Regions from separate parts of the Umezawaea sp. genome, predicted to be linked through region 1. Evidence: riboswitches for the same ligand, from Rfam matches in the RefSeq annotation. Region 1 holds a riboswitch; the other holds the start of a gene.

Region 1 (5,892 bases):
TCCGCGAGGCCGCGGGGCTCTGCTACTTCCTGCTGATCGCGGGCCAGGAGACGACGACGCAGCTGCTCAGCACGCTGTTCGACCGCGTGCTCCGCCACCCCGACGTGTGGCGGAGGCTGGCCGACGGCGAGCCCGGCCTGGCCGCCGCGTGCGTCGAGGAGGTGCTGCGCCGCGAACCGCCCGTCACGACGTGGCGGCGGGTGACCAGCCGTCCGGTCACGCTGTCCGGCGTCGACCTGCCCGCGGGCGCGCCGCTGCTGCTGATGCTCGCGGGCACCGGCTCGGACCCCGTCGTGTTCGCCGAGCCGGAGTCGTTCTGCCCCGGCCGGTCCGGTGCCCGCGGGCACCTCGCGTTCGGCTTCGGCAGGCACTACTGCCTGGGCGCGGGCCTGGCGCGGCTGGAGGGCGAGGTCGTGCTGCGCACGGTCGCCCGCCGCTTCCCCACCCTCCGGCTCACGTCGGTCGCCCCGCCGCCGATGCTCGGGCTGCTGTCGTTCCGCGCCCCGGTGAGCGTGCCGGTGACCGGCTAGGGGATCAGGAACGTCTTGCCCGTCGTCCTGCGCTCCTCCAGGGCGCGGTGGGCAGCCGCCGCCTCGGCCAGCGGCCACGACTCGCCGAGCACGGGCCGGAGTTCGTCGGCCGCGCCCAGCGCGAACACCTCGGCCAGCAGCCCGGCGGCGTACGCGGGGTCGCCCGCCAGGTTGCGCAGGCCGATCAGCCCGACGCCCTTGCGCACCACGTCCTTCACGGTGATGTCGGCGAACGAGCCCGACGCGGTGCCGTAGAGGACCATCCGGCCGACGCCGTCGCGCAGGAGGCCGAACGCGGACCGGGTGACGTCGCCGCCGACCGAGGACAGCGCCACGTCGACCGGTTCCAGCCGCGAAACCCAGTCGGGGCTCGTGTAGTCGGCGGTCTCGTCGGCGCCGAGCTCCTTGGCGGCGGCCAGTTTCGCGTCCCCCCGCGCGAGGGCCACGGCGACGGCGCCCGCGCGGGTGACCAGCTGCACCAGGAGGCTGCCGACACCGCCCGCGGCGGCCTCGATCAGCACGCGCTCACCGGGCTGGATCCGGGCGACGTCCACGAGACCCGCGGCGGTGACGCCCTGGAGGAACAGCGCGAGGGCCTGGCGGGCGTCGAGGCCCGCGGGCACGGGGACGGCGCCCGCGGCGGGCAGCACGGCGAGTTCCGCGTACGCGCCGCGGAGGGCGAAGCCGACCACCTCCGTGCCGACCAGGTCGGTGGACACGTCCCCGCCGACCGCGCGGACCACGCCCGTCACCTCCAGGCCGGGGACCACCGGCAGCGCGGGCTCCGGGTACCAGTCGTACAGCTCGTTCGACGCCCCCGACCGCTGGAGCGCCTCCCCGTAGTTCAGGCCGATCGCGGTCACCTCGACCAGCACCTCGCCCGGCCCGGCGACCGGGTCGGGAACCTCGTCCACCCGGAGCACCTCCGGGCCGCCGAACTCGTGGATGCGCACCGCACGCATGGAAGCCTCCCGCTGTAGCGGACCGTCGGTCCGTTTCTCTCTGGGCTACGATACGGACCAGTAGTCCGGTTCTGTCAAGTCGAGGAGGGCGGGGATGGTCGAACGGGCGGACGCGGCTCGCAACCGGGAGGCGATCCTGGCCGCGGCGATGCGGTTGATCCGGGAGCAGGGGATCGACGCGGTCTGCATGGACGACGTCGCCGCGGCGGCCGGTGTCGGCAAGGGCACGGTGTTCCGGCGGTTCGGCGACCGCGAGGGCCTGGTCGAGGCGCTCGCGCTCCAGGCTGGGGAGGGGTGGCGGGACTTCGCGACCGGGGTGCTGGCCGACGGGTCGACGAGTGCCGCCGAACGGGTGGTCTTGCTGGCGAGCAGCCTGTTCGAGCACGTCGTGGAGACGTTGCCGCTGGTGCGGGCGTTCGAGCGGGTCACGAGCAAGCGCGGTTGCGACAGCGGGTTCGAGCCCATCCGGGACGGGCTGGTCGAGCTGATGGCTCAGGTCGACCCCGGCTGCGACGCGGAGTTCCGCGCCGAGGCGCTGCTGGCGAACCTGCGCGCCGAGCACGTCCACCACCTGGTCGAGCGGTGCGGGATGCCGGTGGAGCGGGTGCGCGCGGGTGTGATCAGACTCGCCGAGGGGTTGGTCGCTGCTCCGTGGGATGCGACGATGCCAAAGCTGTAGGGGTGTGCGAGGAAGCCGGTGCGAATCCGGCGCGGTCCCGCCACTGTGACCGGGCAGGAGATCCGGGAGTCAGGAACTCGACCCCCGAGTCACCACCACCGGACACGGGCGTGGACACCCGAGGAAGGACCTCCCCGCATGACCTCGCGCTACCCCTTTTCCGCTGTCGTCGGACACGACGACCTGCGACTGGCCCTGCTGCTGAACGCCGTGCACCCCGGTATCGGCGGTGTTCTGGTCAGGGGGGAGAAGGGCACCGCGAAGTCGACGGTCGTGCGCGCGCTCGCCGCCCTGCTGCCGGAGCTGGCCGTCGTGCCGGGCTGCCGGTTCGGCTGCGACCCGCTGGTCGACACGGCCTGCCCCGACGGCCCGCACCCCGGCGACGCCGCCGAGCGCCGTCCCGCCAAGCTCGTCGAACTGCCCGTCGGCGCCACCGAGGACCGCCTGGTCGGCTCGCTGGACCTGGAGCGCGCCCTGACCGAGGGCGTCCGCGCCTACCAGCCGGGCCTGCTGGCCGCCGCGCACCGCGGCGTGCTCTACGTCGACGAGGTCAACCTCCTGCACGACCACCTCGTCGACCTGCTGCTGGACGCCGCCGCGATGGGCCGCGCGCACGTGGAGCGCGAGGGCGTCTCGATCTCGCACGCGGCGTCGTTCCTGCTGGTCGGGACGATGAACCCGGAGGAGGGTGAACTCCGGCCGCAGCTGCTCGACCGCTTCGGGCTCACGGTGGCCGTGCGGGCGTCGCGCGAGGTGGCGACGCGCGCCGAGGTCATCCGCCGCAGGCTCGCCTACGAGGCCGACCCCGAGGGCTTCGCCGCCCGCTGGGAGGCCGCGGACGCCGAGCTGGCCGAACGGATCGTGACCGCCCGCGCGGCGCTGCCGACCGTGGAACTGCCGGACTCCGAGCTGCGCCGGATCGCGGGCGTGTGCGCGGCGTTCGAGGTCGACGGGATGCGCGCCGACCTGGTCGTGGCCCGCACCGCCGCCGCGCACGCCGCGTGGCGGGGGTCCGAGGTCGTGGAGGAGTCCGACGTCGAGGCCGCCGTGCGGCTCGCGCTGCCGCACCGCAAGCGCCGCGACCCGTTCGACGAGCCGGGGCTGGAGGAGGAGCAGCTCGCCGACGCCATGCGGCAGGCGGCCGAGCACGCCGACGACGAGCCCGAGCCGGACGGTCCTCCGGAGCCCGACGGACCGGACGGCGGCGGTCAGCCCACCCCCGAGAACTCCGAGGCTCCCGAGAGCCCGGACCAGCGGCCGAACCAGGGCGGGTCCGGTGCGACGGACCGGGCCCCGGCCACCCCCGCGCCCGCGTTCCGCGCCCGGCTCCTCCAGGTGCCCGGCGTCGGCGAGGGCGCTCCCGGCAGGCGGTCGCGCGCCCGTGCCCGCACCGGCCAGGTCGTCCGCTCGTCCACCGCGGACGGGGCGGGGCTGCACGTGGTCGGCACGCTCGCCGCCGCCGCTCCGCACCAGAACTCCCGAGGCCGCAGCGGCCCCGGCCTGCTGCTGCGCGCCGGTGACGTGCGCCTGTCCGTGCGGGAGGGCAAGGAGGGCAACCTCGTCCTCTTCGTCGTGGACGCCTCCGGCTCGATGGCCGCCCGGCAGCGCATGTCCGCCGTCAGCGGCGCGGTGATCTCCCTGCTCCGCGACGCCTACCAGCGGCGGGACAAGGTCGGCGTGGTCACGTTCCGCGGCGCGGCGGCCGAGGTCGCCCTGCCCCCGACGACGTCCGTCGACGCGGCGGCGGCCAGGCTGCGCCGGATGCGCACCGGCGGCCGGACCCCGCTGGCCGACGGCCTGCTCAAGGCCCGCAGGCTGCTGGAGGTCGAACGGCTGCGCGACCCGCGGCGGCGTCCGCTGCTGGTGCTGCTCACCGACGGCCGCGCCACGTCCACCGGCGCGGGCGGCGACCCGATGCGTGACGCCCTGCGCGCGGCGGGCCTGCTGTCCGCCGACGGCACCGCGTCCGTCGTCGTCGACTGCGAGCACGGCCCGATCCGGCTCGGCCTGGCCGCGAAGGTCGCCGTCGCGCTCGACGGCGCCTGCCTGCGCCTGGAAGAACTGTCCGCCGACCAGGTCGCGGGCGTCGTCCGCGCGGCCCGCGCCGCCTAGGAGGTCACGGTGCCCCAAGGACAGCCCACCACGGTCCCGAAGGACGGCCTGACCACCCGGCAGCGGCGCAACCGGCCACTGCTGATGGTCCACACCGGCGAGATGAAGGGGAAGTCGACCGCGGCGTTCGGCCTCGCCCTGCGCGGCTGGAACCAGGGCTGGTCGATCGGCGTCTTCCAGTTCGTGAAGTCGGCGAAGTGGAAGGTCGGCGAGGAGGAGGCGTTCAAGGCGCTCGGCCGCGTGCACGAGGAGACCGGCGCGGGCGGGCCGGTCGAGTGGCACAAGATGGGCGAGGGCTGGTCCTGGACCCGCAAGCAGGGCACGGACCAGGACCACGCCACGGCCGCCCTGGAGGGCTGGCGCGAGATCTCCCGGCGGATCGCCGAGGGGGTGCACGGCCTGTACGTTCTTGATGAGTTCACCTATCCGATGCACTGGGGGTGGGTGGACGTCGACGAGGTGGTGGCCGTGCTGAGGGACAGGCCCGGTCACCAGCACGTCGTGATCACCGGCAGGTACGCCCCACCCGCCCTGCTGGACGCCGCCGACCTGGTGGTGGAGATGTCCAAGGTCAAGCACCCGATGGACGCCGGGCAGAAGGGCCAGAAGGGGATCGAGTGGTGAATCGGCTGGTGGTCGCCGCCCCCGCGTCGGGCAGCGGCAAGACCACCGTGGCGACCGGGTTGATGGCCGCCCTGCGCCGCTCCGGCAGCAGGGTCGCGCCGTTCAAGGTCGGCCCCGACTACATCGACGCCGGCTACCACGGCATCGCGACCGGCCTGCCCGGCCGCAACCTCGACACCGTGATGGTGGGCGAGCAGAAGGTCGCGAGCCTGTTCGTCCACGGGTCGCGCGGCACGGACATCGCCGTCGTCGAGGGCGTGATGGGCCTGTTCGACGGGCGGGTCGACACCGAGGGCGTCGGGTCGACCGCGCACGTCGCGAAGCTGCTGGCCGCGCCCGTGCTGTTCGTGGTCGACGCGCGCGGCCAGTCCCGCAGCCTCGCCGCGCTGCTGCACGGGTTCCGCGGCTACGACCCGACCGTGCGGATCGGCGGCGTCATCCTCAACCAGGTCGGCTCCGAGCGGCACGAGCAGGTGCTGCGCAGCGCGTGCGCCGAGGTCGGCCTGGAGGTCATGGGGGTGCTGCCGCGCGACCCGGCGTTCTCGCTGCCGTCGCGGCACCTCGGGCTGATCACGGCCGCCGAGCACGGGCCGGAGGCGCTGGCCGCCGTGGACGCCATCGCGGCGGCCGTGGCCAAGCACGTCGACCTGGACGCCGTCCGCAGGCTCGCCGCCGTCGCGCCCGCGATGGCCGTGCCGGCGTGGAGCGCGCAGGCCGAGGTCGAGGAGCCGGTCACCGGGTCGCCGGTCGTCGCCGTCGCGGGCGGGGCCGCGTTCACCTTCGGCTACGCCGAGCACGTCGAACTCCTGCGCGCCGCGGGCGCCGACGTGGTGACGGTGGACCCGCTGCGCGACGAGGACCTGCCCGAGGGCACGGCGGGCCTGGTGCTGCCCGGCGGTTTCCCCGAGCAGCACGCGGCCGAGCTGGCGGAGAACGCGCCGCTGCGCGCGGCCGTCGCCGCGCTCGCCCGCACCGGCGCTCCCGT
Region 2 (5,892 bases), on a different contig from region 1:
AATCCTGCCAACTATGCTGGGGCGATGCTGAACACCGTCGCGTGCGTCCTGATCGACGGCGTCGAGACGTTCGAGTTCGGGCTCATCTGCGAGGTCTTCGGCGTCGACCGCACCGCGGACGGCGTTCCGCCGATCGAGTTCCGGGTGTGCGGCGAGGAGCCGGGCGCGCCGCTGGGCACGAAGGTCGGCGTCACCATCACCCCCTCGCTGGGCCTGGACGCGCTCGTCGGCGCCGACCTGGTCGCCGTCCCCGCGTTCACCATCCGCGACGAGTACCCGCCCGCCGTCCTGCGGGCGCTCCGCGACGCCGCCGACGCGGGCGCGACCCTCCTCTCGGTGTGCAGCGGCGGATTCCTGCTCGGCGCGGCGGGACTGCTCGACGGACGGCGCTGCACCGCCCACTGGCGCGAGAAGGAGAACTTCGCCGAGCGGTTCCCGCTCGCCAGGCTCGACCCCGACGTGCTGTTCGTCGACGACGGCAACATCATCACCAGCGCGGGCACCGCGTCCGGCATCGACGCCTGCCTGCACCTCGTGCGCCGCGAACACGGCTCGGCCGTCGCCACCGCCATCGCCCGCCGCATGGTCGTCGCCCCGCAGCGCGACGGCGGCCAGCGCCAGTACGTCGAACTCCCGGTGCCGGACTGCACGGCCGACAGCCTCTCCCCGCTGCTCACCTGGATGCTCAAGCACCTCGACACCGAGCACGCGGTGGCGGACCTGGCGCGGCGCGCCACGCTGTCCGAGCGCACGTTCGCCCGCCGCTTCGTCGCGGAGACGGGCACGACCCCGCACCGCTGGCTCACCGCCCAGCGCGTGCTGCGCGCCCGGCAACTGCTGGAGGACACCGACTTCGGCATCGACGACGTCGCCAGGCACAGCGGGTTCGGCACGGCCGCGCTGCTGCGCCACCACTTCAACCGCGCGGTCGGCGTGACGCCGAACGACTACCGCCGCACGTTCGCCCACCGCCCCGCGGAGGCCTGACGTGTGGCGCCTCGCGGTGGCCGCACTGGTGCCCGTGGTCCTCGTCGGCGCGCTCTGGGTGTTCCAGCGCCACCTGGTCTACTTCCCGGACGACACCGCCCCGGCGCTCGCGCCCGGTGCTCGGCCGGTCGTGCTGCGCACGTCCGACGGCCTGGACCTCGGCGCGTGGCACTTCCCCGGCCCCGGTCGCACGGTCCTCGTGGCGCAGGGCAACGCGGGCGACCGGGGGGACCGCGTCCCGCTGGCGGCGGCGCTGGTGGACGCGGGGTTCGCGGTCCTGCTGTTCGACTACCGAGGCTACGGCGGCAACCCCGGCAGCCCCACCGAGGAGGGCTTGGCGCTGGACGTGCGCGCGGCCCACCGGTACCTGCTGGACTCCGGCGTCACCCCCGACCGGATGCTGTACTTCGGCGAGAGCCTGGGCGCCGCGGTCGTCGCCGAGCTGGCCGTGGAACACCCGCCCGCGGGCCTGCTCCTGCGCTCACCGTTCGTCGACCTCGCCTCGGCCGGACGCGTGCACCACCCGTACCTGCCGGTCGGCCTGCTGCTGCGCGACCGCTTCCCGGTGGCCGAGCACGTCGCCAGGGCGGGGGTGCCGACGACGGTCGTGTACGGCACCGCCGACACCGTGGTGCCGCCTCCGTTGAGCCTGGTCGTCGCGCGGGCGGCGCGCGCCTCGGTGGTCGCGGTCGACGCCGACCACAACGACCGCGTGCTGCTCGACGGCACGGCACTGGTCGACGCGGTGGTCGCGCTGGGGTAGCCCCCGCCGACGGGCGGCTGAAGGCGCGGGTGGTGGCCGGGTAGCTTCGGGGCGTGTCGGAATTCGCCAGGGTGCTGGCCACACTGCGGCAGGCGCGTGGCATCAGTCCGTTCTTCGTGCTCGACGTCGGCAGGCCCGACTCGACCTGGGCCTCCGGTGAGGCGCTGCTCGACGGCGGGCCGGCTCTGGGGGACGCGCTCGACGCCATCGGCGTGCGGTACCGGACGGCGGAGCGGAGGGTGGCCGCGTCCCTGTTCTTCCTGAGCTACACGGCTCGGCTGCTGTGCCCGGTGGTGGCCGCGCACGTGCTCGGCGGTGCGGTGCCGGACGTCCGGCCCGCGAACGTGTGGTGGCGGTACTCCCCCGAAAGCGGTGTGCAGGTGCGGTTGGCCGACCCGGTCACCCGGCCGGGGGTGGTCGAGGCGATGGCGCCCGTGGTCGACGCGATCCGCCGGGAGAGCGGGGTGGCGGCCGGGCTGCTGTGGGGGAACGCGGTGTCGTCCGCGGCGGGTGGGCTGCGGACGTTGGCCCGGTCCGGGACGGCGAGCGCCGAGGAGTGCCTCGCGGTGGGGGCCGCGCTGTTCGCGGAGCCGCCGCTGCGGGGAGCGGGCGAGTTCGTGCCGTTCCCCGGCGAGGTGGTGTTCCGGCGGCGCAGCTGCTGCCTCTACTACCGGTTGGACGGTGGCGGGACGTGCGGGGACTGCCCGCTGCCCGCGAGGTAGCGCCCGTCGCGGTGGTGACTGTCCGTTCGCCGAGGTGGCGCACACGACAACTCGTCTGGTCGGTTGTGCCGGAGCACGTGGGACCTTTACGGTTCCACCGCCGCAGTGGACGGGAAGCCGGTGTGAATCCGGCGCGGTCCTCGCCACTGTGACCGGGTAGCGACCCCGCCGGGAACGTCACTGGCAGAAGAGTTCTGCTGGGAAGACGCGGGCTAGCGGTGACCTGGGAGTCAGGAGACCGGCTGCGGCGCCGAGTACACCGTTGACCTTCCACGAGGTATGGAGGAGCCCGTCATGACGAGCCCCGCACTGACACCGTCCACCACCGTGCCCAAATGGGCGTTCGCCGTCGCACTCGTGGCCCTGATCGTCGCCTGGGTCGTCCTCCAGGAGAACGGTGTCGCGCTGGGCGCTACCGCCGAGACGGTCCACGAGTTCTTCCACGACGGACGCCACGCCCTCGGCGTCCCGTGCCACTAGGCGGCGCCCGCATGGCAACCACCTACACCGGACTGCTGACCCGCGGTGTGGCCGCGGGCGGCATCGCCGGGCTCGCGGCGGGACTCGTGGGCCTGTTCGTCGTCGAGGTGCCGATCCGCGCCGCGCTGGCGGTCGAGGAGGCCCGCGCGGCGGCCGAGCACGTCGAGGGTGACGCGCACGAGCACGGCGAGCTGTTCAGCCGGGGCACCCAGGTCTTCGGCGGCGTGCTGGCCGCGGTCGTCGTCGGTCTCGCGGTCGGCGCGCTGTTCGCGACGGTCTTCGCCTGCACGCGGCGCTGGTTCACCGACGGGCAGCCGTTCTTCCGCAGCGCGACGCTGGGGTTGGCGGCGTTCGGGGTCGCGGCGCTGCTGCCCGCGGTCAAGTACCCGGCGAACCCGCCCGCCGTCGGCGACCCGTCGACGGTCGACTACCGGACGGGCCTGTACCTCGGGCTCATCGTCGCGGGCATCGCGGTCGCGTACGGGGCGAGCTTCCTCGCCTCGCGGCTCGGCCACCTGGCCGCGCCGGTGCGCGCCACGGCGGTGCTGCTCGCGACGGTCGCCGCGGTGACGGTCCTGCTGCTGGTGTTCCCGCCGCCGCCGGACGCCGTGCCCGCCGACATGCCGTCGAGCGTCCTCTGGGACTTCCGCCTCGCCTCGCTGGCCGAGACGGCGACCCTGTGGATCGGGCTCGGCGTGGCGTTCGGACTGCTGATCGACCCGGCGGTCCGCCGCACCACGAAGATCAGGTCGGTCACGGCCGTCTGAGCACGGGGTGGGAGGGGAGCCCCACGAGGAAGGGCTCCCCTCCCACCACCGGCGTCACAGCGCGGACAGCACGTCCAGGTCCACACCCACGAGCGACTCGCGGAACACCCGCCGCTCCCCCGGCTCGACCTCCACGTCGCACGGCACGACGAGCACCGTGCAGCCCGCGGCGACGGCGGAGGCCACACCGGTCGGCGAGTCCTCGATCGCGACGCACGCGGTCGGCTCGACGCCGAGCAGCCGGGCGGCCTTCAGGTAGGGCTCGGGCAGCGGCTTGTTGAGGCCGTCGACCTCGTCCCCGCACACCGTCACGTCGAACAGCTCGCGGCCGATCGTGTCGAGCGCGACCTCGGTCAGCGCCCGCTCGGTCGACGTCACCAGCGCCATCGGCACGCCCGAGTCCCGCACGGCGCGCAGCGCGTCCACCGCGCCCGGCCGCCACGGCAGGCCCGCGCGGAACACCTCCTCGGTGCGGCGGGCGATCCACGCGGCGGCGTCGGTCAGGTCCTCCCGCGTCGGCTCGACACCGACGTCGCCGTAGAGCAGCGCCAGCGTGGTGGGGACGTTCGAGCCCACCATCGCCTGCCGCGTCGCGAGCGACAGCGTGCCTCCCAGCTTCTCCGCGTACTCGTAGAGCGGGATGTCCCACAGCTTCTCGGAGTCGAGCAGGGTGCCGTCCATGTCCCAGAGGACACCGGCGGGTCGACCATCAGACATTGAAGTACTTCGCTTCCGGGTGGTGCGCGACGAACGCGTCGGTGGACTGCTCGGGGTGCAGCTGGAGTTCCTCGGACAGCACGACGCCGATCCGGTCGGGTTCCAGGAGTTCGACGACCTTCGCGCGGTCCTCCATCTCCGGGCAGGCGCCGTAGCCGAACGAGTAGCGGGCGCCGCGGTAGCCGAGCTTGAAGAACTGCTCGACGTCGGCGGGGTCCTCGGCGGAGACCGGGCCGCCGTCGGGCCAGCGCAGCTCCTCGCGGACGCGCCGGTGCCAGTGCTCGGCGAGCGCCTCGGTGAGCTGCACGCCGAGGCCGTGCACCTCCAGGTACTCGCGGTAGGCGTCCTTGCCGAACAGCTCGTTGGCGTAGTCGGCGATCGGCTGCCCCATGGTGACGAGGTGGAACGCGACCACGTCGACCACGCCCTCCCGGACGGCCGCGTCGCGCTGCCGCCAGAAGTCGGCCAGGCACAGCCGCCGGTCGCGGCGCTGGCGCGGGAAGGTGAAGCGGAGCCGTTCGGCGGCGTCGGGCCGCGGCTCCCGCAGCACCACCAGGTCGTCGCCCTCGGCGACGCACGGGAAGTAGCCGTAGACCACGGCGGCGTGCGCGAGCACGCCCTCGGTGGTCAACCGGTCCATCCAGTACCGCAGCCGCGGCCTGCCCTCGGTCTCCACCAGCTCCTCGTAGGTCGGGCCGCCGCCGCGGGCGCCCCTGAGACCCCACTGGCCCATGAACGTGGCCCGCTCGTCGAGCAGCGCGGCGTAGTCGGCGACCGGGATGCCCTTCACGACCCGGCTGCCCCAGAACGGCGGGGTCGGGATCGGCACGTCCACCGCGACGGACGAGCGCGCGGGGACGGGCGCGGTCTCCTGCGCCTCGGCCTTCGCCCTGCGCTCGGCCGCGATCCGCAGCGACCGCTCGCGCCGCGCCCTGCGCTCGGCGGCCTTCGCCCCGGCCTCCGGGTCGACGGCCGCGGGCTCGCCGCGCTTGGCCGCCATGATCGCGTCCATGAGCCGCAGGCCCTCGAAGGCGTCGCGGGCGTACCGGACGTCCCCGAGGTACATCTCGGTGAGGTCGTTCTCGACGTACGCCCTGGTCAGCGCGGCACCGCCGAGCAGGACGGGCCACCGGGCCGCGACCCCGCGCGAGTTCATCTCGGCGAGGTTCTCCTTCATGACCACGGTGGACTTCACCAGCAGACCGGACATGCCGATGGCGTCCGCGCGGTGCTCGGCGGCGGCGTCCAGGATGGTGGTGATCGGCTGCTTGATCCCGAGGTTCACGACCTCGTAGCCGTTGTTGGTCAGGATGATGTCGACCAGGTTCTTGCCGATGTCGTGGACGTCGCCCTTGACGGTGGCGAGCACGATCCGGCCCTTGCCGCCGTCGTCGGCGCGCTCCATGTGCGGTTCCAGGTGCGCCACGGCGGTCTTCATCACCTCGGCGGACTGGAG

Evidence for each region. Region 1 has a riboswitch for cobalamin ahead of AC156L_RS01740 (putative cobaltochelatase). Riboswitches for the same ligand answer to the same signal wherever they lie in the genome.
Region 2: another riboswitch for cobalamin. It lies ahead of AC156L_RS25255 (CbtB domain-containing protein); the one in region 1 lies ahead of AC156L_RS01740 (putative cobaltochelatase).

Annotation. Positions count from the first base shown of each region.
Region 1 is NZ_DBNGPQ010000011.1:4,415-10,306, forward strand. It holds gene AC156L_RS01725 (cytochrome P450) at 1-530, shown strand, start outside; gene AC156L_RS01730 (quinone oxidoreductase family protein) at 527-1,492, opposite strand; gene AC156L_RS01735 (TetR/AcrR family transcriptional regulator) at 1,587-2,171, shown strand; cobalamin riboswitch at 2,130-2,270, shown strand; gene AC156L_RS01740 (putative cobaltochelatase) at 2,310-4,283, shown strand; gene cobO (cob(I)yrinic acid a,c-diamide adenosyltransferase) at 4,293-4,907, shown strand; gene AC156L_RS01750 (cobyrinic acid a,c-diamide synthase CobB) at 4,901-5,892, shown strand, end outside.
Region 2 is NZ_DBNGPQ010000109.1:79,214-85,105, forward strand. It holds gene AC156L_RS25240 (GlxA family transcriptional regulator) at 25-987, shown strand; gene AC156L_RS25245 (alpha/beta hydrolase) at 989-1,750, shown strand; gene AC156L_RS25250 ((2Fe-2S)-binding protein) at 1,804-2,472, shown strand; cobalamin riboswitch at 2,559-2,733, shown strand; gene AC156L_RS25255 (CbtB domain-containing protein) at 2,767-2,952, shown strand; gene AC156L_RS25260 (CbtA family protein) at 2,964-3,719, shown strand; gene AC156L_RS25265 (HAD family hydrolase) at 3,774-4,436, opposite strand; gene metH (methionine synthase) at 4,429-5,892, opposite strand, start outside.